Regions from separate parts of the Geobacillus sp. G4 genome, predicted to be linked through region 2. Evidence: a T-box and tRNA genes for the amino acid it is inferred to sense, from the RefSeq annotation. Region 2 holds a T-box; the other holds one or more tRNA genes.

Region 1 (5,060 bases), on a different contig from region 2:
GGGAAGCTGCGTTTTTTTCCCTATTCCTTTGCCTCAGCCAACAGTTTCAGTCCTTTTTCAATCTCAGCGATCACATCGGCATCCGCCTCCGTTTGCCGCGCGGCCTCCAAGTAAGGCTTAGCGCTTGGATCCCCGATTTTCCCGAGCGCCCACGCCGCCGTCCCGCGGATGACGGGACGGCTATCCTCTTTCAACAAACGCAGTAAGTGCGGCACCGCGGTTTGGTCTTTGTAATGGGCGAGCGCCAGAATGGCATTGCGCTGAATCGGCTTTTTCCCACGCCATGAACCCGCCATGGCCCCAAATGTTTCTTTAAATTCACGGTTGCTCATCTGAAGCAGCGGGATGAGCTTCGGCTTTACCGCTTCCGGATCCGGCTCGAATTCTGGATGCAAATGAAAGTCTTTCCCCTTATTTTCCGGGCAGACTTGCTGGCATGTATCGCAGCCGTACAGCCGGTTCCCGATTTTCTCCCGAAACTCGTCGGCTAAAAAGCCTTTCGTTTGCGTTAAAAAGGAAAGGCACCGCTGTGCGTTCAGTTGCCCTCCTTGCACAAGCGCCCCGGTCGGGCAGGCATCAATGCATTTCGTGCACGTGCCGCATCGGTTTTCAACCGGTTCATCAGGGGGAAATGGAATATTCGTAATCATTTCTCCCAAATACACATACGATCCAAACTCCGGTGTAATAATAGAGCAGTTCTTGCCGCTCCAACCGATCCCTGCTCGTTCCGCCACCGCCCGATCAGCGAGCTCTCCGGTATCCACCATCGAGCGAACGCGGGCATGGGGCACTTTGGCCAGCAAAAACTCCTCGAGCTGCTGCAAACGTTCCCGCAACACATCGTGGTAGTCCTTTCCCCATGAAGCGCGGCAAAAAACGCCGCGCCGTTCCGTCTTTGTCCCCCGCGGCGCATTTTTCATTTTAGACGGATAGGCAAGAGCAATGGCAATAATCGATTTTGCTTCCGGAAGAAGCAATGAAGGATTCGTCCGTTTCTCAATATCTGGTTCCTCAAAACCGGACTGATAGCCGAGCTCCTGCTGGCGGCGCAGCCGTTCCTTTAATTCAACAAACGGATCAGCGCTCGCAAATCCGATTTTATCAATGCCGATTGACCGACTGTACTCAATGACTTCCTGCTTTAATGCCATAACATCCATCGTTTTCCCTCCTTTCGTCATATATGGTAAAATGAAATCCGAGGTGATCAAGATGAAATGCGTGATATCAGAACAACTAAAGCAACGCCTTCCTTCTGGTAAATTCGGCGTCATCCGCTATCATCATATCGAGGTCAGCGATTCACCGCAAATGTTAAGGGGGAGGCTTGAGCTGTTTCAAGAATCTCTTTACATCGAGCTGCAGGAAAAGTCGATTGCCGACATCCCTGAGATGGTCGAATGGCGCCGTACTTTCAAACAAATCGGAACGGACCCAAGCCGCTATCGACCGTCAAGTGAAAGCCTGTACCGACGCATCCAGAAAAAAAGCTTCATTCCGCCTATCCATTCAGCGGCGGACATAAACAACTTTTTTTCACTCTATTATAAAATTCCGCTCGGCATCTATGATCTAGACCGCATCAACGGGACAGTGACGCTCACGATCGGCACGGAACAAGATGAATACATCGCGTTAAACGGCCGCACAGTCAACTTTGCCAACAAACTCGTCAGCAAAGATGAACGAGGGCCGTTTGGCAGTCCGATCGTCGATTCGGAGCGGACCGCCGTGACGAGAGAAACGAAAAACGCTTTGCAAATCGTTTACTTTCTCCCATCAACGCCAGAAGAAACCGCCAAGCGCCAGCTTCAAGCCATCCAAACGATGTTTGTGCAAATTCATGGCGGCGAAGCCGACGCCCAATTGTTCATTTGATCTTCTCCCCCCACTTTCCTGCTGTTGGAAACGGGGGACTCCCTCCCTACTTGAACTCTCTCCCACCTACGCTCACGCGTGGAAGTGGGGTTCTTCTCGGTTTAGGGTGATAAAGAAAAAAACGCAATGCCTCGTTCTTTAACGAAACGAAACACTGCGTTGTCCCCAACAATCATAACGTAATTTTAAAGCTAACGAGAGATATTATAACAGACTTCCACACGCATCGCAAGAAAAAAACGCAAAAATCGACAAAAGAAATTGTACAAAAGGGCACCAGAATCTCTGGTGCCAGCAACCAGTGACCCGTACGGGATTCGAACCCGTGTTACCGCCGTGAAAGGGCGGTGTCTTAACCACTTGACCAACGGGCCATTATGGCGGAGAAGGCGGGATTTGAACCCGCGCGCCGCAAAACTGCGACCTAACGGTTTAGCAAACCGTCCCCTTCAGCCACTTGGGTACTTCTCCAAAGAAATGGCTCCGCAAGTAGGATTCGAACCTACGACCTACCGGTTAACAGCCGGTTGCTCTACCGCTGAGCTATTGCGGAATGATGAATAACTATATGTTATGCACATCTTCCAAATGTGCTCGTTGCCTCTTCCTCTGCCAGCTAATTCAAGGAAGCGAGATGCGTCGAGGCAACTCGAAGCGAATTCGAAGATGTGAAGCTCGTCGCTCCGATTTTGCTGTGGAACGATGGGGCATTGTTCGCCCATTATTATAGCGAATGACCCAAAAATATTCAATGGAAAATAATGGGCCTAAGTGGACTTGAACCACCGACCTCACGCTTATCAGGCGTGCGCTCTGACCAGCTGAGCTATAGGCCCATAAAAAGCGGGTGATGGGAATCGAACCCACGACATCAGCTTGGAAGGCTGAGGTTTTACCACTAAACTACACCCGCATATCATTTAGTTGAACATCCGCCACGCTGCTTCCATGCCCCTTCCTCTACCAGCTGATTCATAGAAGCCAGATGCGTCGGGGGCAACTCGAAGCAGATTCGATGATGCAGATGCTCGTGGCTGAGGTTTTACCACTAAACTACACCCGCAAATATAGAATATTAATGAAAAGGGCGACTAGTGGGAATCGAACCCACGCATGCCAGAGCCACAATCTGGTGCGTTAACCACTTCGCCATAGTCGCCTCGTTCTGGTGCCGGCTGCAGGACTTGAACCCGCAACCTACTGATTACAAGTCAGTTGCTCTACCAATTGAGCTAAGCCGGCACGATTTTAAAGTGCATGGCGGAGGAGGAGGGATTCGAACCCCCGCGCGCCTTGCGGCGCCTCTCGGTTTTCAAGACCGACCCCTTCAACCACTTGGGTACTCCTCCAAAAAAGCAACAATAATAATGGTGGACCTTGTAGGACTCGAACCTACGACCGGACGGTTATGAGCCGTCTGCTCTAACCAGCTGAGCTAAAGGTCCGATAATGGTGGCGGTGGAGGGGATCGAACCCCCGACCTCACGGGTATGAACCGTACGCTCTAGCCAGCTGAGCTACACCGCCAAATTTAAGTCAAAAGGTGGAGCCTATCGGGATCGAACCGATGACCTCCTGCTTGCAAAGCAGGCGCTCTCCCAGCTGAGCTAAGGCCCCATGATAAATCGGGAAGACAGGATTTGAACCTGCGACCTCACGGACCCGAACCGTGTGCTCTACCAAGCTGAGCTACTTCCCGACAAAACGCGCTCGAGAGGATTCGAACCCCTAACCTTCTGATCCGTAGTCAGATGCTCTATCCAATTGAGCTACGAGCGCACAAGTGCCGAGGGCCGGACTCGAACCGGCACGGTAGTTACCTACCCCAGGATTTTAAGTCCTGTGCGTCTGCCAATTCCGCCACCCCGGCGGAAGTGGAGCGGAAGACGGGGCTCGAACCCGCGACCCCCACCTTGGCAAGGTGGTGTTCTACCGCTGAACTACTTCCGCAAGACGATGAGCCATGGAGGACTCGAACCTCCGACCCTCTGATTAAAAGTCAGATGCTCTACCTACTGAGCTAATGGCTCATGGGTTCAATAACACTCCGAGACAACGATGTCCCTTCCTCTACTAGCATATTCGAAGATGTCAGATGCGTCGGGACAACTCGAAGCGAACTCGAAGATGTAGCGCTCGTTACTGAGCTAATGGCTCGCGGTTGCCGCCTTAATGGCTTAAGGGGTTATTAAGGAATAAGAATGCCGGCTGCAGGACTTGAACCCGCAACCTACTGATTACAAGTCAGTTGCTCTACCAATTGAGCTAAGCCGGCACATTTAAAATTAGTTAGTGACTCATGTTGTCTGCCTAGTTGTGCCTCTTCCTCTGCAAGCTGATTCGAGGAAGCTGAGTGCGTCGAGGCAACTCGCAGCCAATTCGATGATGCCGATGCTCGTCTCTACCAATTGAGCTAAGCCGGCACATTTAAAATTAGTTAGTGACTCATGTTGTCTGCCTGGTTGTGCCTCTTCCTCTGCAAGCTGATTCGAGGAAGCTGAGTGCGTCGAGGCAACTCGCAACAGACTCGACGATGCGAATGTTCGTCGCTACCCATTGAACTAAGCCGGGGTGGTTTGAACATCTGACATGTCTGTGAACTACTCCCACTTAGCTTTGCATGAAGCGGGAACCTTCTTTCGGAACTATGATAAAAATGGTGGCTCGGGACGGAATCGAACCGCCGACACAAGGATTTTCAGTCCTTTGCTCTACCGACTGAGCTACCGAGCCATATATTATTTTTTAACTCGCTCGTTGAATTGCTCTGTGCCTCTTCCTCTACAAGCTGATTCAAAGACGCTCGATGCGTCGAGGCAACTCGAAGCGAATTCGATGAAGCGGATGCTCGTCTCTACCGAATGAGCTACCGAGCCATACCATATTTTTCGTGATTTTGGAACAATGGCGGTCCCGACGGGACTCGAACCCGCGATCTCCTGCGTGACAGGCAGGCATGTTAACCACTACACTACGGGACCAATTTTGGTTGCGGGGGCAGGATTTGAACCTGCGACCTTCGGGTTATGAGCCCGACGAGCTACCGGACTGCTCCACCCCGCGATGATGAGAAAGTAAGTTGATTTTCACAATGCTTTTAGTGTTGTTGTTCGTTGCCTCTTCCTCTACAAGCTGATTCAAAGACGCTCGATGCGTCGAGGCAACTCGAAGCGAATTCG
Region 2 (19,179 bases):
GCGTAAAGCGGATCGACGACAACAACGCCAACCCGACAAGGGAGAGAAACCACGCGGCCCATTTCCATTCCCCGCCGCGGTCGACCTCAAACCCGATGTAGGAATCATACGCTCGTTGAATCGCGTGTTTTCCGATAAACAGCAGCGACGCCCAGTCGCGGGCATGAACAGTTTCGGACAGATCGATGAACAGCTCCGTCGTCATCGGTCCGGTCAGGATCCACACAAGCAAAATAGCGAAAAAACTGACCTTTTTCGTTTCCAACAGCAGTGCGATGATGACGCCGTACAGGACGGTGAGCACGAGCGGTCCAAACTGATAGACGGCGAGAAACCGAAGCAGCGACAAATACAGATCCGAAGGCTCCACCCCAACGAAGAGATACACGAGTGAAAAAACGCCGCAGCTCATCATCAGCATGATCCCTTGGCACAGCGCATGAACCGCAAGCAAGGCGCTCATTTTCTCCAGCAGAATCCGGTAGCCGTCGGCGAACCATGACGAAACGCCGTAACGAAGTTCGTTGGAGTAGAGAAGGTAGAACCACACGATGTAAAAGAGCGAAACGATTTGAACAAGCATGAACACTTCATGAGGGATATCCCCATAACTCTCCATATTGTACGGATCGGTAAAAAATAGTGTAAACCGTACGGCCAGCAAAAGAAAAAACGAGAAACTAGCACCAATGTATAACTTGCTTTTCAACAATCGTTTCCAATAAAAAACAAACAGCCATTTCCACCTCATCGCCGATCAACCGCTTTCTTTCTGAGAAGTTGACAAATGAAAAATGCGGTCAGGGATCGCTTTATTTTTTTAGGCGTATCCCTGACTCCTTTATCATCCGGATTCGGCATCGTTATTTGACCGTAATGGTCACGTATCCTCTTGAACCAACCGTTTGACCAACAATTTGGCCATAATATTTATCGCCTTCTTGTTGTGGAAAATTGCGCGTTTCTTCTTGCCTAGGATTGAGCCAGTTGGTGGAGGCGACGACGCTGTCGGGCCACCAATCAATCGATTTGTAAGCATAGCCTCTCGTTTGGGTATTGGCACCATTATTTACAGCATGAATATTCCCTGTACCATTTGTATTTGCTCTAATAGTTTTTGTATTGCTGTAAGTACTTGACCCATCTAAAAAGGCTGTTGCGGATTCTGCTCCCGCTGCACCGGCAGTGGCTATTACTGCTGCTGCAAGCGATAAAGATGCCCATTTTGATTTCCATTTCTTTTTTCGGTTCACGATCATGTTATCCCTTCTCCTCTCCAAATATTATATCGCTTGTTCTCGTCTTTACTGCGGTTCCAGCTTCATTTCGTAAGAGGCTATGGAACCAATAACGATGAGCTTTTCCATTTTTCATTGTTGTTTCCTAACACTCTTTTTCACCTCCTTTCAAAGGCAACTAATTTTGCATTATGAATTTGATAAATTGAAAGATCAGTAAATCCACTCTCGATTCGGTTGCTCAAGATCATATAGTTAGCATCCACAAAATCATGACGTAAAAAATGGTAAAAGTGTTCTAAGTCTTCGAAGTCAAAGTGTTTCGTCGGCTGATCGAAAATGAATACTGTGCGATTTAGCGACTGTCCAAGAGAAACAAGATAAATCAGCCGTTGAAACATCGTCAATGAATCGATGGATGCATGGGAAGGGAGGCGATATTTTTTCCATAGTGCCGATTGCTGAAAAGGACGATTCAGCCATATCGAAATATCTTGCAAACGATAGTTTCTCCACAGTTGGTGGTAGTTCTCAGGAATCACGAAAAATACGGTTTTATTCGGTTTTCCTTTTGCTGCCTGTTCATTGAAATGGATTTCCCCTTCATCGATAGGATGAAAGCCGGCAAGCGCTTTGGCGACAATATCTGTGCGAATGTGATTTTTGGCTAGAATGATGGATTGGGAAGGAAGATTGACGGAACAATGATGCAAAATAAGTTGGCGATGGTGCTTGAGGGTCACATTTTTTAATTCCATCATTTGTCTCCTTCCCCCCTTTCTTGCGCTAGTTGAATCAATATGTTTTCTTTTTCTTTTATGGATAGTGCCATGTAGTGCTCCCACGTTGTTGAGTCGATGGAGGATTTTTCCGCTATCCTGTTTCCATATCCGATAGATGGAATATGTAGTTTTTCCATTAAATACAAGCCGACAAAGAGACTGATCTGTTCGTTTTCGAACAATCGGTATGGGATGAAAAACGCAGCCAACTCCTGAATATGTTTGGTTGCCGGAGTGCCATTGACGTCCAAGAACGGATCAACATAAAACGTGTAGTTTCCGTCAGCCACCGTGCTGTCGTACAGCGAAAGGTTTGTGGTGTTGATGCTTTTTGGGATGATTGAGACGCTCTTGACTTCTTTTGTGCAATAATCTGTATTTGCAAGATTCGGAAACAAGTGGCATAGCTCATTGCGGATGGAAACGAGTTGATGCTTCAATTCCATATAATTTCTTGTTGTAGTGAGAAATGGTTTATAAACAAGGAAACGAGTATGTTGCACTTGAATTTGTTTGTAAGGACCATTGATCACGGAGAGACAAGGGAGATGGTCCCCATGCCAACGGTACTTTTCCTTTCCGACAATCATGTTGACTCGTGTACATGTTTTCGTTTCCACATTGGAATGAAGCGTTCCGGATGAGTCGATATCGTAAAGCGTTGAATCCATGGACTGCGGATACCAGTTGGCTTCAAATGGCAACAACGTGACGCCCGATGTCAACGGATAAAAGGTTGAGCCGAACGTATGCCGATAATAGATCGTCATGGATGGGGCACCGTTGGTCTGCACCTGAACAACGTTTCCTTGTTGTTGAAAGGGGAAACGCTTCCCTCCGCCTTGGATGTGATCGATTTGAAATTGCTCGTTGATCGAAAAACGAACGGTGTGTTCTTTCGGATGCAGAGAGAGTGTGGCTTTGATCGGATACGTGGATTTCGGATTCACCTCGATCTCCTTGATTTTCCAATATCCATGCAACGGGATGTTCTTGGGCTGAGCCTGATGTTTGATTTGTTGATAGAGTTTGACGTCGTTTGCCAACAGAATGTCATCCAACTGGAATTTTGATTGTGCATGTTGAAGGAAAAATGTTACGAAAATAACGAGAGTCACACTAGCCGCAAGCCCCGCGAAGGATCGCCGCATGCTTCGAAAAACGCCATAAACGGCGATAGAAGAAAGAATATACGCCAATTTGATCAGCACGCGTTCTTTTTGGAAGGTTAGGCTGAATAACGGGTCAATGTAAGGCCAACGATGGTTTCCCCACAAGGAGAAGGATGGATTGCGATATTCCAAAGAAAACAGCACGATGATCCACAAAACAAACACACCAACGAGCAACATCGCTTTTTTCGAAGAATGATAGGCGTAAACAGCGCCTGTGGACAATCCGATCATCCACGCCCATAGAAATGGTAGAAGAAAATGAATCAAATACAATGGAAACAGAAAAGTGAAAAGATCCCAACCCGCTGAATAGTTGATCACCACCGCACCGGCGATGATCCCGGCCAAGGCCAGTTGCCAAGCGAAAAAACAAATAAATGCGATCAAAGCTTGGCAGAAGACGATCTTTTGCGGGTTTGGCATGATGTCATTCATCGCGATCCAGTGAATTGGAGTCGAAGTGAACAACGAAACATGCAAGCGGAAGCTGAAGAGCAGCCAGACGGCCATTCCAATCGGAACCAAGTATTTCGTATATAAGATCCACTCCGCTGGATTGATGGTATGGGGATTGAGGCAAACAAACATCAAAACCCCAGAAAATACGAATATGAAACTAGCTTCTGCTTTTAAGCGGGACGCCATTCTTGAAATGAACACCCATTTCATATGGAATGCCCTCTCTAATCATGAATTTGAAATGTTTGTAAAATTCAATGGCATTATAAAAAAAAAAAAAAGAAGATGTCAACCTTTTACATGGAAATTCACAGTATATTCACAAATAATAGGAAAATTGCGCTATAAACATCATGATTTTAAGCAAACGTGTGGTCGAAGATGATGGAGTAAATGCGACGGAGGCTCATGAGACACGGAGTTTGACAGAATTGGTTCAACTATAGAATTGATTCAACTACAGAATTGAATTTATACACTGCAACATTCTGCACTTTTTCTTGACAAAAACAACCACCCTGATGCCTTTGCGTTTTTTACACCATCGTTTTGGGTTTTTTCTTTCCTCCACCAAAAGCAAGCGACAAGGCCGCCCCAAGGCAGCCTGCCGCTTTTCGTTATGCGGAATAATGTTCGTTCACAATGTGCGCGCAGCGCGGGCAAAGCGTCGGGTGGGACGGATCTTGTCCGACAGCTGGAGTCACCGTCCAGCACCGCTCGCACGTCTCGCCTTCCGCCGGGCGGACGATGACGGCCACGTGGTCGAGCCGCTCGGCTTCGGCCGGCGCGGCGTCATACGGCTCATCGGCGATCGAAAAGGCGGAAACGATGAGAAGCTGGCGCAAGTCGGCATCAAGCGACGCCAATAGCTTCCGCGCCTCGTCTTTCGGGTAGACGATGACGCTGGCCGTCAGCGATTTGCCGATCACTTTTTCATTGCGTGCGTTCTCGAGCGCTTTTAACATGTCATCGCGCACGTCCATAAACGCATCCCATTTCGCCAGCAGCGCTTCTTCGCCGTCGATCGCGATCGGCTCCGGCATATCGGTGAGCTGGACGCTTTCGACGTTTTCTCTTCGATTCGGGATATGCTCCCACACTTCATCGGCGGTATGCGGCAAAATCGGCGCGATGAGCTTCGCCAACGCGACGACCGTTTCATAGAGCACCGTCTGCACGGCGCGGCGGGCGCGCGAGTCGGCCGCTTCGATGTACAAAATGTCTTTCGCCATATCCAAGTAAAACGCGCTCAGCTCGACGGTGCAGAAATGGTTCATCTCATGGTAAACCGCGGCGAAATCGTAGCTGTCATAGGCCTTTTTCACTTTGGCGATCAGCTTGTTCAACTTCGCCAGCATATAGCGGTCGACTTCGCCAAGCTCCCCAATCGGCACGGCGTTTTGGTTCGGATCGAAATCGAACAAGTTGCCGAGCATAAACCGGAACGTGTTGCGGATTTTCCGGTACACTTCCGACACTTGTTTTAAAATATGGTCGGAGATGCGCACGTCCGCTTGGTAGTCAACCGAAGCGACCCAAAGGCGCAAAATGTCGGCGCCAAACTGTTCCATCACTTTCGCCGGCACGACGACGTTGCCGAGCGACTTGCTCATTTTCCGCCCTTCGCCGTCCAAGACAAAGCCGTGGCTCAACACGCCTTTATACGGCGCTTTGCCGGTGACGGCAACGGCGGTGGACAGCGATGAGTTGAACCAGCCGCGGTATTGGTCGGAGCCTTCCAAGTACAAATCAGCCGGACGCACGAGATCGTCGCGTTCGACCAACACGGCTTGGTGCGACGAACCGGAGTCAAACCAGACATCCATAATGTCCGTTTCTTTCGTAAAGATGCCGTTCGGGCTCGACGGATGGGTGAATCCTTCCGGCAGCAAGTCTTTCGCCTCGCGTTCAAACCAGACGTTCGACCCGTATTGGCGGAACAGGTTCGACACATGCTCAATCGTCTCATCGGTGATGATCGGTTCACCGTTTTCGCCGTAAAAGACCGGAATCGGCACCCCCCAGGCGCGTTGGCGGGAAATGCACCAGTCGCCGCGGTCGCGCACCATGTTGTGGATGCGGATTTCCCCCCACTCCGGAATCCATTTCGTTTCCTTAATCGCTTGAAGCAGCTCGTTGCGGATTTTATCGATCGACGCAAACCATTGCGTTGTCGCCCGGAAAATCGTCGGCTGCTTTGTCCGCCAGTCGTGCGGATACGAGTGGGTGATAAACCCAAGCTTCAACAAAGCGCCGACTTCCTCAAGCTTCTGTGTAATCGCCTTGTTGGCGTCTTCGTAAAACATCCCGGCAAATCCCGGCGCTTCCTCGGTCATGTAGCCGCGTTCATCAACCGGACAAAGGACCGGAAGCCCATATTTTTGCCCAACGAGAAAGTCGTCTTCCCCGTGGCCCGGCGCCGTATGGACGCAGCCCGTACCGGCGTCGGTCGTGACGTGTTCGCCGCACACAACAAGCGAGTCGCGCTCATAAAACGGATGTCTCGCCACGACGTATTCAAGCTCTTTTCCTTTGACCGTTTTGACGACCGACCATGCGTCCCAACCGACTTCGTTCGCCACCGATTCGACCAGGGCAGCAGCGACGACGTATTTTTGCCCGTTTGTTTCCACGACATGGTAGTCCAGTTCCGGATGAACCGCGATCGCCAAGTTCGCCGGAATCGTCCACGGCGTCGTCGTCCAAATGACGATTCGCTCATCGCCCTCAAGCACGCCTTTGCCGTCTTTCACCGGGAAGGCGACATAAATCGACGGCGAACGCTTGTCTTTATATTCGATTTCCGCTTCAGCGAGCGCTGATTCGCTTGACGGGGACCAATAGACCGGCTTCAACCCTTTGTAAATGAGCCCTTTTTTCGCCATTTCGCCGAACACTTTAATTTGCTGGGCTTCGTACTCCGGCTTGAGCGTAATGTACGGGTTGTCCCAGTCGCCGCGCACGCCGAGCCGCTTAAACTGCCGGCGCTGGTTGTCGATTTGCTCGTACGCGTATTGCTCGCACAACTTGCGAAACTCGGCGACGCTCATCGATTTGCGGTCAACTCCTTGCTTGGCAAGGGCCGTTTCGATCGGCAAGCCGTGCGTATCCCAGCCCGGCACGTATGGGGCGCAATAGCCGCTCATGGATTTGTAGCGGACGATGATATCTTTTAAAATTTTGTTCAGCGCATGACCCATATGAATGTCGCCGTTGGCATACGGCGGGCCGTCATGCAGAACAAACAGCGGCCGTCCTTTCGTCCACTCCTGCACTTTCCGGTAAATGTCCATTTCCTCCCATTTTTTTTGCATTTCCGGCTCCCGCTTCGGCAAGTTGCCGCGCATCGGGAAGTCGGTCTTCGGCATGAGCAGCGTTTCTTTGTAATCCATCCTTGCTCCTCCTTCGAACGATAGATTCCAAATAAAAAACCGTTCTCCCCCCGGCAAGGGACGAGAACGGTCTCGCGGTACCACCCTTCTTGGCCATGCAAACGACGCACAGCCCTCTTTTCATTCGTAACGGGAATGACGCGCCATGGCCTACTTGATGTTCGGCATGGAACTCCAGGGTGATGTTCACTCTTGCGCCGATGCCAGGCTTCCACCATCCCCGGCTCGCTGCGACCGGTCGTACAAGAGCTACTGTCCCTTTCATCGTCGATGGCTATTTCGCTATTCATCCTGAAAAAAGCCAACCGCCTCCCACGGCGGCTGATGCGGCGATTTTTGCCAATTATTATAACCGAAACGTCTTCGGTTCGTCAAGGCTGTGACAGCGGTTCTCTCGCCCCTTCTTCCAAATCCGGCGCCTCATACTCCATCAACTCGTCCCAATCGCGGCTGTTGATCATATCGAGCTGGGCCTCGACAAGCATGCGGAAACGGGCGCGGAACACTTTCGACTGCCGCTTCAGCTCCTCGATCTCGAGGGCGATTTTCCGCGATTTCGCTAATGCATCGCTGATGATGCGCTCGGCGTTTTTTTCCGCCTCTTTAATGATCAGCTTCGCCTCTTTTTGCGCATTCCGCTTCACTTCTTCCGCTGCTTCCTGTGCAACAAGAATCGACTTATTGAGCGTCTCTTCAATGTTCGCAAAGTAGTTCAGCTTTTCCGTCAGTTCGGCCACTTTTTCTTCCAGCTGCTTTTTTTCACGGATGAGCATTTCATAGTCTTTAATGACTTGATCGAGAAACTCGTTCACTTCGTCTTCATCGTACCCACGAAACCCGCGGCTGAATTCCTTGTTGTGAATATCCAATGGCGTCAACGGCACAACGGCCACCTCCGTCTCCATCATTCCTTTTCTTCACTTTCATTCGACATGGTTTGCCGATTTCCTGCCGTCATTTGCTTATTTTTGTCGGCCAATCTGAACGAGCCAGCGCTCTTTTTTCGTCGGCCCTTCCACCGAAAACAGCTTGCAGCGGCCAAAACCGCGCGCCGACAGGACATCGCCCGGTCCGCAGAGGAAATCCGGCTTGTCCACCACCTTCCAGTTGACTTTGACAAGCCCGCTTTCAACAAGCGCACGCGCTTTCTCGCGCGCAAGGCGAAACACCTGAGCGAGCACAGCATCGAGCCTTAGAGAAGACACCGTGACCGTTCCTTCCTCCCACGTTTCGGCAAGCGGCATGGCTGCCGACAACGGAAGCGGCTCAAGCGCAACCGGAGCTTTGCCGATCGTTTCGACATGCAAGCGGACGTAGTCGGCGACTTCAGCAGCAACAAAAAACTGAATTTCCCCATCCCGAATGAGAATATCGCCAAACTTGCCGCGCCGCAAGCCAAGCGACATCAGCGCCCCCAACACGTCGCGATGTTCAAGGGAAACGAATTTCGCCGGATAGCGGACGGCAAACAGTACAATGCCATAATCCTCTTCCTCAGGGTCGATATACGGCGGAGCGAGAAACACCCGCTTCCGCTCGACAAACGGGGCGCCGCCGAAAAAGAACGCGCGCACATCTTCCGCACCGCCGGCGATGCTTTGCACGATTTGCTGCTCGCGCGGATCGAGAAAATCGGTCAGCTTCGGAGCGTACTGACGGCTCACCATCTCCTTCCACTCGAGCACTTGATCAATGAACGGATGTTCCTCTTTGCGAAAATGCTGATACAGCTCCACTCGACGTCACCTTGCTTTCATGGAAGAAAGGAACCCACAACGGATTCCTCTCTGCGAGTTTCGCCCTTCCGCCTTTTTGCCTGCCGGACGGAGAGCGGCGGCGCCGTGCGCGCAAAACGAAGTTAAAACTGCGACTGAAGAATGTCGAACAGGGCGTGAAGCCCTCTCGTCGCGAATTCAAGAACGATAAACGCGACGATTGGGGAGACGTCAATGATGCCAAGCGGCGGAATGACCCGCCGAAACGGCTCCAAATACGGCTCGCAAATAGCGGCCAACATCTGTCCGAACCGCGTTTCGCGCGCATTGGGAAACCATGACATTAAAATATAAATGATCAGCGCATACGAGTACACTTGAATCACTGTCGTCAAAAACGTGAGTACATAATCCAACAGCTACCACCTCTTCATCGGTCTGTCATCCTCGCCGTCGAGCGAAATCGAGCCGCTGACGTCGACGTTTTCCGGGGTGCATAAAAAAATTTTTGTGCCGACTTGCTGAATGTCGCCGCCAATGGCGTACACCGTGCCGCTTAAAAAGTCGACGATCCGCTTCGCCTGCTCATGCTGGATGCGCTGCAAGTTGACGATGACCGCGCGCCGGCTTTTCAAATGGTCGGCGATCTCCTGCGCCTCCGCATACACCCTCGGCTCAGCAAGCACGACTTTCGCCGATTTTTGCACGCTTTGCAGGCTGACGACGTTCGCCTTGCCTGCCGTCTTCGGCAGCGCCTCTTCTTCCGGCTGTGGCGCCTCATATTCTTCTTCATAGTCTTCGTAGTCTTCTTCTAAAAAATAATCACGGAATTTTTTCATCAATCCCATCCGGTTTCACCTCCTACAATGATCCAACAAGCGCGCTGCCTATGCGCACAAACGTCGCTCCTTCCTCGATGGCGATCGTGTAATCGTTTGACATGCCCATTGACAGTTCGGTGCATGGGGCATGGGCCATTCCCAACGCCTGAACGCGTTCCTTCAGCATCCGCAATTGGCGAAAGCAAGCGCGCAATACCGCTTCGTCGTCCGTGTGCGGCGCCATCGTCATCAATCCGACGACTTCGATGCGCGAAAAGGCGCGAAGTTGTTCAATAAACGGAATCGTTTCTTCGGGGGCGAGCCCGTGTTTGGTCACTTCCCCCGACACGTTCACTTGCACAAAACATTTTACTGGCCGCACCGCCCGTTTTTCAATTTCTTTCGCGAGCGACAAGCGGTCGAGTGAATGAATGTAATCGACTTTATCAATAATGTCTTTGACTTTGCGCGACTGAAGCGTCCCAATGAAATGCCACGTCGCTTGATTTCCGATCCGTGCATGCTTTTCAATCAATTGGTCGGAGCGGTTTTCGCCGAGGTCGGCAATGCCGGCGTCAAGCACCTCCATCGCCCGCTCGGCATCGACATATTTAGTGACCGCCACGATGCGCACGCCGGCCGGATCGCGGCCGACGCGAGCGCAGGCCGCCTCGATTTCTCGGCGAATGGCCGCCAAGTTGTCGCGCACCGTCATGCCGTCTCCTCCCTTCGGCCAATGAACGCCAACATCCTTCCAGTCGTTCCGCGGTCGCGGCGGTGGGAAAAAAACAACGCTTCCTCACAGCTTGTACAGCGTTCTGACACATAAATATGGCTGTTCGGAACGCCAGCCGCGATCAACTGAAGCCGATTGGCTTCCTTTAAGTCGAGCGCATATTGCCCTGGGCTTGTTTCCCGCCATGGCAACGGGCTTTCCGGAGGAAGCGTCGGGCGCAGACTGTCCACGACACGGTCGTCAACCGTATAACAGCACGGACCGATGGCAGGTCCGATGGCAACATAGATGTCGCTCGGCGCGATGTGTTCGCGCGTTTGCCAAAGCCGCACCATGTGACCAGCGATGCCGCCCGCCGTTCCCCGCCACCCGGCATGAGCAAGGCCGACTAACCCAGCAGATGGCGCCACAAAATAAATGGGCACACAATCGGCAAAACAAAGCGCGAGCAACACCTCCGCTTCGTCTGTATACAACCCGTCGACCCCTGGAACCGCCGTGGCGAAATCTTGCGCTCCGTTCCCCCGTTCGTTTTTCGTCACCTTCCGAATGTCGGCGCCATGCACTTGTTCACAACATACCCATCGCTCAAGCGGGAATGAGAGCCATTGCGCCAAACGCCCGCGGTTGGCGACAACAACCGTGCGATCGTCGCCGACGTGCAGCCCCATATTCAGCGAAGCGAACGGCCCTTTGCTCTCCCCGCCATGTTTCGTCGTCAATCCAGCGACGGCTCCAGCAAACGGAGGCGCACCGCAGCGGAGCCAGCCGCGGGCTTCTTGTTGAAAAATGTCCGGCATTCGCGTCAACCTCACGCTGTTTTTTGTAGTTTTTTATCACTTTTTTTCCTATTTTATCATAGTTTGTTTGTCCATGATAACCTTTATTTATGATTTTGTCGAAACATTGCCGCAGAAATTGTCCAACCCTTATTGCCGCCCGAAAACCGCGCTGGCGGCATAGCCGATCTGCCCACGAAAAGCGGAAAGGTCTGCAACATCGTCCTGCCGCGTTGCAAGCGACGGGGCCAATCGTTGCACCAGCCGTTTAATCGGAATCATGAAGGCGGACTAAAATAACATCGGCTCCGATTTTGACGATGTTCTGCCATGGAATGACGACCGCCTCTTCGCGGCCGAACAGCCCGAGCATCTTTCCGGCGCCTAAAATAATGAGTGAGCGGATTTTTCCAGTATCTAAATCAATATCAATGTCCCCAATATTGCCAAGCTTCTTCCCATTGGCTACATTGACGACATCTTTCGTCTGAAATTCGGAAATTCTCATCACGGTTTTTCTCCCCGCCTTTCCTCTCTCCCTCTTTTTCATCTATATGAAGCCAAATGTGCAGTTATGTGCCAAAGAAAAAGGCTGCACCTGCAGCCTGTCACACTTGGATGTTTTTATTCATTTGCCGGATCGCCGCTTTTTCGAGCCTCGACACTTGCGCTTGGGAAATGCCGATTTCCTCGGCCACTTCCATTTGCGTCTTTCCTTGGAAAAAGCGTTTGCGGATGATCATTTTTTCCCGCTCATTCAACCGCCGAAGCCCTTCCTTCAAGGCGATTTCTTCGATCCATTGGCTGTCGCGGTTGCGCTCATCGCTCAGCTGGTCCATCACATAAATCGGGTCGCCGCCGTCGTTGTAAATCGGCTCAAACAACGAAACAGGATCTTGAATGGCATCGAGGGCAAAAACCACTTCCTCATGGGCGACGCCGAGTTCTTTGGCAATTTCCTCGGTTGACGGTTCTTTCGCCGTCTCGCTCATGAGCCGCTCTCGCACTTGCAACGCTTTGTAGGCGATGTCGCGCAGCGAGCGCGAAACGCGGATCGGGTTGTTGTCGCGCAAATAGCGGCGGATTTCGCCGATGATCATCGGCACGGCGTAAGTGGAAAACTTCACGTTTTGATTGAGGTCAAAATTATCAATCGATTTCATAAGTCCGATGCAGCCGACTTGAAACAAATCATCGACAAATTCGCCTCGGTTGTTGAAGCGCTGAATGACGCTCAACACGAGGCGCAAGTTGCCGTTTACTAATTTTTCTCTTGCCTCCAAATCCCCCTCATGCATCCGTCGAAACAGTTCACGCATTTCCTCATTTTTGAGGACGGGAAGCTTCGAAGTGTCTACGCCGCAAATCTCGACTTTGTTCCTCGTCAAGTTGTTCCCTCCCATCAGGAGATGCTAAGTCGTCAGTTTTCAGTATCTCCTTGGAAGGGAAAAATATGCACAGCCTGTCCGACGCGGAAAAAGCGGCGGAATTTCGCTCCCGCCGCCCGCTACATCATTTTATTGAATTCTTTGCGCAACCGTTTAATGATCCGCTTCTCGAGCCGCGATATGTACGATTGCGAAATACCGAGCAAATCAGCGACGTCTTTTTGCGTCTTTTCTTCGCCGCCGGAGAGGCCAAAACGCAATTCCATAATTTGCTTCTCGCGGTCGCTCAGCTGGCGCAAGGCGTTTAAGAGCAAGCGCCGGTCGACATCCGCTTCCAAATCTTTCGTAATCACGTCGTCATCCGTTCCCAACACGTCGGAAAGCAACAGCTCGTTGCCATCCCAGTCGATATTGAGCGGTTCATCAAACGACACTTCCGCCCGCACTTTGTTGTTGCGGCGCAAATACATTAAAATTTCGTTTTCAATGCAGCGCGACGCGTATGTCGCCAGCTTGATCTTCTTCTCTGGGTTGAACGTGTTGACCGCCTTAATGAGGCCGATCGTTCCAATGCTGATCAAATCTTCAATGTGAATGCCGGTGTTTTCAAACTTGCGCGCAATGTAGACGACAAGACGCAAATTGCGTTCGATCAAAAGCGATCTTGCCGTGTCATCACCGGCGGCGAGCCTGGCAATCAGCTGCTCCTCTTCTTCTTTTGTCAGCGGCGGCGGGAGGGCTTCGCTGCCTCCGATATAATAAATTTCATCCGCCTTCAGGCCAAGCTTGGCCAAAAGCTTATACAGCCAGTTCATGAAGCGAAGTTTCCATTTTCTCATGAAAATCCCCCTTCTAAACGGATCAAAAGTGAGTATGATATACTAACAAAACCTACGAAGCGGTCAGCTTTCTTCCCGCCTGCACCATTTTCGGATGGACGATGCAGTCGTACTCCCCATCCGTCGACAGCGGATCAGCGCTTAGCGCCACAAGCCCTTGCGCTACTTCCAACCATTCGTTTTCGTACCGCAGCATAATGCGGTCTGGCTTAACCGCCGCCATCATTTGTGGACCGCTGCCGACCGCACGGTACGGAATGAGACGGAGGCGATGGACCCACCGCTCCGGCGGGGAAGCCAGCATCATGGGAGAGCTGAGACAACCCAGTAGCTCCTCAGGAAGCACGGCCTTTGCTTTTTCCTGTTCGACTACCATCACCGGCGTTTTTGTCAACGGATCGACGAGCTGGTTGCCGCTGTCAATCAAGCCGCGCAGCATAAGCGGCCGCCCGTCCCATACGATCTTGACCTCAATGATATATTCAAACCGCAGTTTTTTTTCGCGAATCGCCTCCACCCTTCGGCGAGAAAAAAGCCATAAAACCGGAAACCCGATGACAACAAACAGCCAACTGACCGGATCGCCCGCTCCGGGATGATGCATGAGAAGCATTCCTTGGCGGACGGACAGTTGGTGCGCGAAAACATAATGAACCGCCAGCATGCCGCCGCCGACGGCGAACGTGGCAAAGTAAAACGCCAGCATATTCTCAAGCAAATAGCGCGGGCGCTTAAACCCGAAGGCGGCCCACACGATCAACACGGAAACAGCTACTTTTACCAACGGGTGCTGGGCGATGGCGGAAAACGGGGTAAACAGCAATATGACAAGCAGCGAACCGATCAACGCCCCAGCCAACAGACGCCACCAGACGATCGGCCGCTTGAGCATGAGCGCCGTCAGCCAAAGAAGCAACGCGTCAAAACAGACGTTCAACAGCCAAATCACATCGAGATAGACGACCAACCGTCAAGCCCCTCCCCCGCCCATATCGGCTTTGTCTGAAACAAGTATATAGCACCTTGCGAGGGAAAGTCTGTCAATCGGTGGCGGTGAAAAAGGAGATGTTTTGTCAAAACAGGGGGAACCACGGCGGATCAAATCGGCCGGCACGAAAGCCTAGCCCGCCTTCTCTTTTTCGCCCTTTCGTTGCGAGAGAGCGGGCGGCCAACGCGAGAAGTTTTTGGTCCTAATCGGAAAAGCGAGGCTGTCTCAAAAGATCGTCTTTCTTTAAGAGAGATACAATATATTGTTTCACCAAAGTGCTTCGTGCACGTTCGTGCATGCATCTTGTGATGAAGAAAGGGTGTCCCGTTGCTTTTGGGACACCCTCGTTTCGCCATCTAGCGGCGGCGGTTGCGGTTGCGCAAGAAAGCGGGAATGTCAAGCGGATCTTCTGCTTGCCCCGAGCGGAGCGCCGCATAGTCTTGTATCGGCTCTTCGCGCTTTTCCCGCTTTGGCGCCGGCGCCGCTTTCGGCACAGTGCCGATGCCAATGCGCGGCGGCCGCGGCTGCGAAGCGACGTTTTCGTTGAATCCGGTCGCAATGACCGTCACGATGATCTCGTCCTTTAAGTTCTCATTAATAACGGAGCCGAAGATCATGTTCACTTCTTGGTCGGCCGCCGAAGCGACGATATCGGCAGCCTCCTGCACTTCGTACAAACTTAAGTTCATGCCGCCGGTGATGTTCATGAGCACCCCTTGCGCGCCGTCGATCGACGTCTCCAACAGCGGGCTGGAAATGGCTTTTTTTGCTGCCTCAGCAGCTCGGTTTTCGCCGCTGGCGATACCAATCCCCATCAATGCCGAACCTTTATTCGACATGATCGTCTTCACATCAGCGAAGTCAAGGTTGATCAACCCCGGCACGGCGATCAAATCGGAAATGCCTTGCACCCCTTGGCGCAGCACATTGTCCGCTTCGCGGAACGCCTCAAGCATCGGCGTATTTTTGTCGACAATCTCAAGCAACCGGTCGTTCGGAATGACGATGAGCGTATCGACCGCCTCTTTCATGGCGGCGATGCCGCTTGCGGCCTGCGTCGCCCGCTTGCGCCCCTCAAACGTAAACGGGCGTGTAACAACGCCGACCGTAAGCGCCCCTAACTCGCGCGCAATTTGGGCGATGACCGGGGCAGCGCCAGTTCCCGTGCCGCCGCCCATGCCAGCGGTGACAAACACCATATCGGCGCCGCGAAGCGCTTCTTCAATTTGCTCTTTGCTCTCCTCAGCTGCTTTTTTTCCAACTTCTGGGTTCGCCCCCGCGCCCAAGCCGCGTGTCAGCTTCGCCCCGATTTGCAGCTTGATCGGCGCCTTCGACAAGTTGAGCGCCTGTGCATCCGTATTGACCGCAATAAACTCTACACCTTGCACCCCATGCTCAATCATCCGATTGACGGCGTTGTTGCCGCCGCCCCCGACTCCAATCACCTTGATCGTTGCCAACTGATCGACTGTTGTCTCAAACTCCAACATGGCCAAATCCTCCTAAAATTTCAATCTCTATTCAAAGAAAGAACCAAAAAATCTCTTGACCTTCTTCCCAAAATGGTCTTCTTTCTTTTTCGGTTTCGACTGCTGTTTTGGCGAGGAGCGCTCGACCGGCTCCACCGCAGCGGCAGCCGGGACCGTTTTCCCTTGCAGCTGCGCCTGCCGGTAGGCGAACTTGAGCAAGCCAACGCCGATCGTATACTGCGGGTCGCGCACACCGATATAATCCGGCATGGCAATGCGGACGCTCGTCCCTAAAACGACGTGGGCCAGCTCAAGCAACCCTGGCATATTGGCGACGCCGCCGGTCAGCACATAGCCGCCGGGGAGATCGCGAAACCCGAGACGACGCACTTCCTGCTGAACCATTTGCAAAATTTCTTCCAGTCTCGCCTCAATAATATCGGCGATCTCCAGCTGGCTGAACTGCTGTTGTTGATCGGTGCCCATGATCGGCACGCTGAACACTTCTTCCTCCGAAGCGTAGTCGTAAAATGCATGTCCGTGCTTCAGTTTGATTTTTTCGGCATCGTCCGTTGTCGTCCGCAATCCGATGGCCAAGTCTTTCGTAATGTGCTCCCCGCCGACCGGCAGCGAAGAGACAGCTTGCAACGTCCCTTGCTCAAAGACAGCGACCGTTGTCGAGCCGCCTCCCAGGTCAACGAGCGCCGCCCCCAAATGCCGTTCGTCATCGGACAGCACGAGCGAACCGGCCGCCAGCGGCTGAAGACAAATATCGCTGATTTCCAAGCCTGCCCGCTCCACACAGCGAAGAAGATTATGTAATACCGTCTTCGCACCAGTCACCATAGTGCCTTCCATTTCCAAGCGGACGCCGAGCATGCCGCGCGGATCATGAATGCCGTCCAACCCGTCGACGATAAACTGGCGCGGAACGACGCCGATGATTTCCCGATCGGGAGGAATAGAGACGACTTGCGCGGCATCGATGACGCGGGCGACATCTTCATCGCTGATTTCCCGGTTTTCGCTCGCGACGGCGACAATGCCGTGGCAGTCATGGAGCTGGATATGGCTGCCGGCCACCCCGACGATCACACGGCGGATCGATAAACCGACCATCCGCTCCGCTTGCTCGACGGCCCGTCTGATCGACTGCACCGTTTTATCTATATCAACAATCGCCCCTTTTTTGAGCCCTTCCGCTTTGACATTGCCCACCCCGATAATATTGATGGAGCTGCCTAGCATTTCCCCGATGATGACTTTCACGCTCGATGTTCCGACATCCAGGCTAACGACGATCTCATTGCTGCTCATTTTTTGGCATCTGCCTACTAAAAACGCGCCGGTGCCGGCCGGCGTTTCAGTAAGCAGCGACACCTCCTTTTTCGGCTGAAATTTCCCATCTCTTTGTCTATTGGTCTATGTCTAGTTTGCGAGTTTCGCAACAACACTATATTTTGTTTTACCCTATATAATTCAACACGCGAAAACACTTTCCCTGTCTTTTGCCTAACTTTTTTCGCGATTGTACCGCCGCTTGGCCCACTCAGCAAGCCAAAGGCGGCGGATGATGGCAATGTTTTGAAACAAGCGGACGCCGAAGGCGAACACAGCCGCTAAATACAAGTCTACACCAAGATGCACCCCAAGAAAAGTTAAAGTTGCGGCCAGAACAATGTTGAAAAAAAACCCGGTTATAAATACGGTTTCGTCGTACGTCCGCTGCAGGTGGGCGCGCCATCCTCCGATTAATGTATCAAAGGCGGCCAAAATGGCAATCGACAAATAATTGGAATATTCATCGGGAACTTCCCAGCCGGCGAAAACGCCGATGGCAAACCCAAGAAGCAATCCGAGAAGCGGAAGCCACATGCTATTTCTCCTCCTTGCCGCCGTTCGCTGTCTCCATGTATTTCACATCAGGGCGGCTAGCCGCGGGCGGAATGACAACGAGCGGCTGGGGCTTGGATATTGACAGCTCCAAGTTTTCCACGGCGAAATCATCGCGGATCGGCGAAACGGCGAGCCCGCTGTACAGCTTGTCCGCATCATCGGCGATTGCTCTCACTTCGACTGGCAGCCTCACTGAGCGGCTCCCGACTTTCGTTGCGCCATTGACATCGCGAATGGCCGTCCGGTTCGTCAGTCGCTCACCGTCGATGGCGATTTCTTTCGCCCCGTATTTGTTCAACTCATTCACTAACCGTTGCAATAGCTCGGGCGATACGGCGGCAACGGCCGGACCAACGTAGCCGGCCGCCGAAAGCGGCGCGATCGTCAACACGAGACCGCTTCCTCTCACTTCTGTCAGCCCGGCTTCTTCCCTCAGCTTCACGACTGTCGCTTCAAGCTCTGTCGCGCCGCCCGCCTCGTGTTCCCGCCGGTAGCGGCGCAATGTTTCCTCGTAACTCTCTAGCTCCTCAAGCAGCCGTTGTTCAAGCTTCTGCTCTTTTGTCAAATCGGCGCGCAACTCCCAAATGTCGCGCGTGTCGCGTCCTTCCGGATGCAGCGTCGTCCGAAGCCCGACGGCCAGCATCACACCGAATATGGCAGCTACGCCGGCAAAATAGAATCGATTTTTCCGTTCCAATGCGCTTCACCGCCCCTTTCCGCCCGTTTTACGGCTCGGGCGCAAACACCGGATCCAACACGATCGCTCCTTGCTTTTCCACTTTTACGTCGATATGGTCTTCGACAAGTTCGTCGACGATGCCGCCGGGAAGCTCTAGAGCGGACATGAGCACGTCCGGATTGCCAATGGCCGAAATGACAAACGGAGCGGCATGCTGCGTTCCATCGACCTCAATGACTGGGCCGTTGCAGACGATGTATGAACGGTGGGAAATGCGCTGCCCATTAATAGCGACCGCTTCGGCGCCGGAAATGAGCAACTCGTGAACAACTTTCCATACGTGCTGTTCATGAACGATATAATTGGTAGCGCTCGCTTCAGAGGGGATATAAGAGGAATCGGAAAGGGTGACTGCTACACCTTTCCCTTTCACCCTCGCTTTTCCGACATGCATGCGCAGCTGTTCCGCTTCTTTTGCCAATCCGGCCTCGTTCTCCTGCTCCTCGGCCAGCTTCTTCTCCCACGCAGCCAGCTCCTCCTGCTTTTTGACAAGCTGCTGCTTGAGCGACCGGTTTTCTTTTTGCAAAGCAAGAAGCGCCGAGCGATATTCGTACTCTTTTTTCCACTCGCTGTCGCTCCATTCGCGGCGGGATGCTTCGTTTTTCGCATGTTGGTACGAGAACCCGAGCATGGCGCCGAAGATCAAGCAGATCAACGTCAGCAGGAGGCGGCTACGGGCTTGTCGTTTCATCGCCATCCTCCTTTTTCGGGGGGGAGTAAGGAACAAAATAGCTGCCGACTTCCAAATGAATGACTCCTTTGA

The links. A T-box is a leader RNA that pairs with one kind of tRNA and senses whether it is charged. The one in region 2 lies ahead of ileS (isoleucine--tRNA ligase), so its partner is inferred to be a tRNA-Ile.
Region 1: it has a tRNA-Ile gene. The T-box ahead of ileS (isoleucine--tRNA ligase) is inferred to sense a tRNA for this amino acid. The anticodon was not compared.

The regions. Positions count from the first base shown of each region.
Region 1 covers NZ_JBEPJY010000004.1:141-5,200, reverse strand. Annotated here, with positions in the region: gene queG (tRNA epoxyqueuosine(34) reductase QueG) at 21-1,163, opposite strand; gene ABS784_RS06065 (B3/B4 domain-containing protein) at 1,216-1,881, shown strand; tRNA gene ABS784_RS06060 (tRNA-Glu) at 2,184-2,255, opposite strand; tRNA gene ABS784_RS06055 (tRNA-Ser) at 2,260-2,352, opposite strand; tRNA gene ABS784_RS06050 (tRNA-Asn) at 2,360-2,434, opposite strand; tRNA gene ABS784_RS06045 (tRNA-Ile) at 2,644-2,717, opposite strand; tRNA gene ABS784_RS06040 (tRNA-Gly) at 2,724-2,794, opposite strand; tRNA gene ABS784_RS06035 (tRNA-His) at 2,968-3,040, opposite strand; tRNA gene ABS784_RS06030 (tRNA-Thr) at 3,048-3,123, opposite strand; tRNA gene ABS784_RS06025 (tRNA-Ser) at 3,140-3,230, opposite strand; tRNA gene ABS784_RS06020 (tRNA-Ile) at 3,250-3,326, opposite strand; tRNA gene ABS784_RS06015 (tRNA-Met) at 3,332-3,408, opposite strand; tRNA gene ABS784_RS06010 (tRNA-Ala) at 3,426-3,498, opposite strand; tRNA gene ABS784_RS06005 (tRNA-Pro) at 3,507-3,580, opposite strand; tRNA gene ABS784_RS06000 (tRNA-Arg) at 3,587-3,660, opposite strand; tRNA gene ABS784_RS05995 (tRNA-Leu) at 3,666-3,751, opposite strand; tRNA gene ABS784_RS05990 (tRNA-Gly) at 3,757-3,831, opposite strand; tRNA gene ABS784_RS05985 (tRNA-Lys) at 3,839-3,911, opposite strand; tRNA gene ABS784_RS05980 (tRNA-Thr) at 4,084-4,156, opposite strand; tRNA gene ABS784_RS05975 (tRNA-Phe) at 4,539-4,614, opposite strand; tRNA gene ABS784_RS05970 (tRNA-Asp) at 4,787-4,862, opposite strand; tRNA gene ABS784_RS05965 (tRNA-Met) at 4,868-4,944, opposite strand.
Region 2 covers NZ_JBEPJY010000001.1:252,171-271,349, forward strand. Annotated here, with positions in the region: gene ABS784_RS01225 (ABC transporter permease) at 1-751, opposite strand, end outside; gene ABS784_RS01230 (hypothetical protein) at 864-1,259, opposite strand; gene ABS784_RS01235 (P-loop NTPase family protein) at 1,397-1,996, opposite strand; gene ABS784_RS01240 (hypothetical protein) at 1,996-3,864, opposite strand; gene ileS (isoleucine--tRNA ligase) at 4,272-7,046, opposite strand; T-box leader at 7,100-7,320, opposite strand; gene ABS784_RS01250 (DivIVA domain-containing protein) at 7,418-7,930, opposite strand; gene ABS784_RS01255 (YlmH family RNA-binding protein) at 8,009-8,782, opposite strand; gene ABS784_RS01260 (YggT family protein) at 8,905-9,177, opposite strand; gene ABS784_RS01265 (cell division protein SepF) at 9,181-9,609, opposite strand; gene ABS784_RS01270 (YggS family pyridoxal phosphate-dependent enzyme) at 9,623-10,297, opposite strand; gene pgeF (peptidoglycan editing factor PgeF) at 10,294-11,118, opposite strand; gene ABS784_RS01280 (YlmC/YmxH family sporulation protein) at 11,366-11,608, opposite strand; gene sigG (RNA polymerase sporulation sigma factor SigG) at 11,706-12,485, opposite strand; gene sigE (RNA polymerase sporulation sigma factor SigE) at 12,605-13,324, opposite strand; gene spoIIGA (sigma-E processing peptidase SpoIIGA) at 13,377-14,291, opposite strand; gene ftsZ (cell division protein FtsZ) at 14,669-15,802, opposite strand; gene ftsA (cell division protein FtsA) at 15,830-17,098, opposite strand; gene ABS784_RS01310 (small basic family protein) at 17,294-17,656, opposite strand; gene ABS784_RS01315 (DUF881 domain-containing protein) at 17,658-18,374, opposite strand; gene ABS784_RS01320 (DUF881 domain-containing protein) at 18,403-19,107, opposite strand; gene divIB (cell division protein DivIB) at 19,088-19,179, opposite strand, start outside.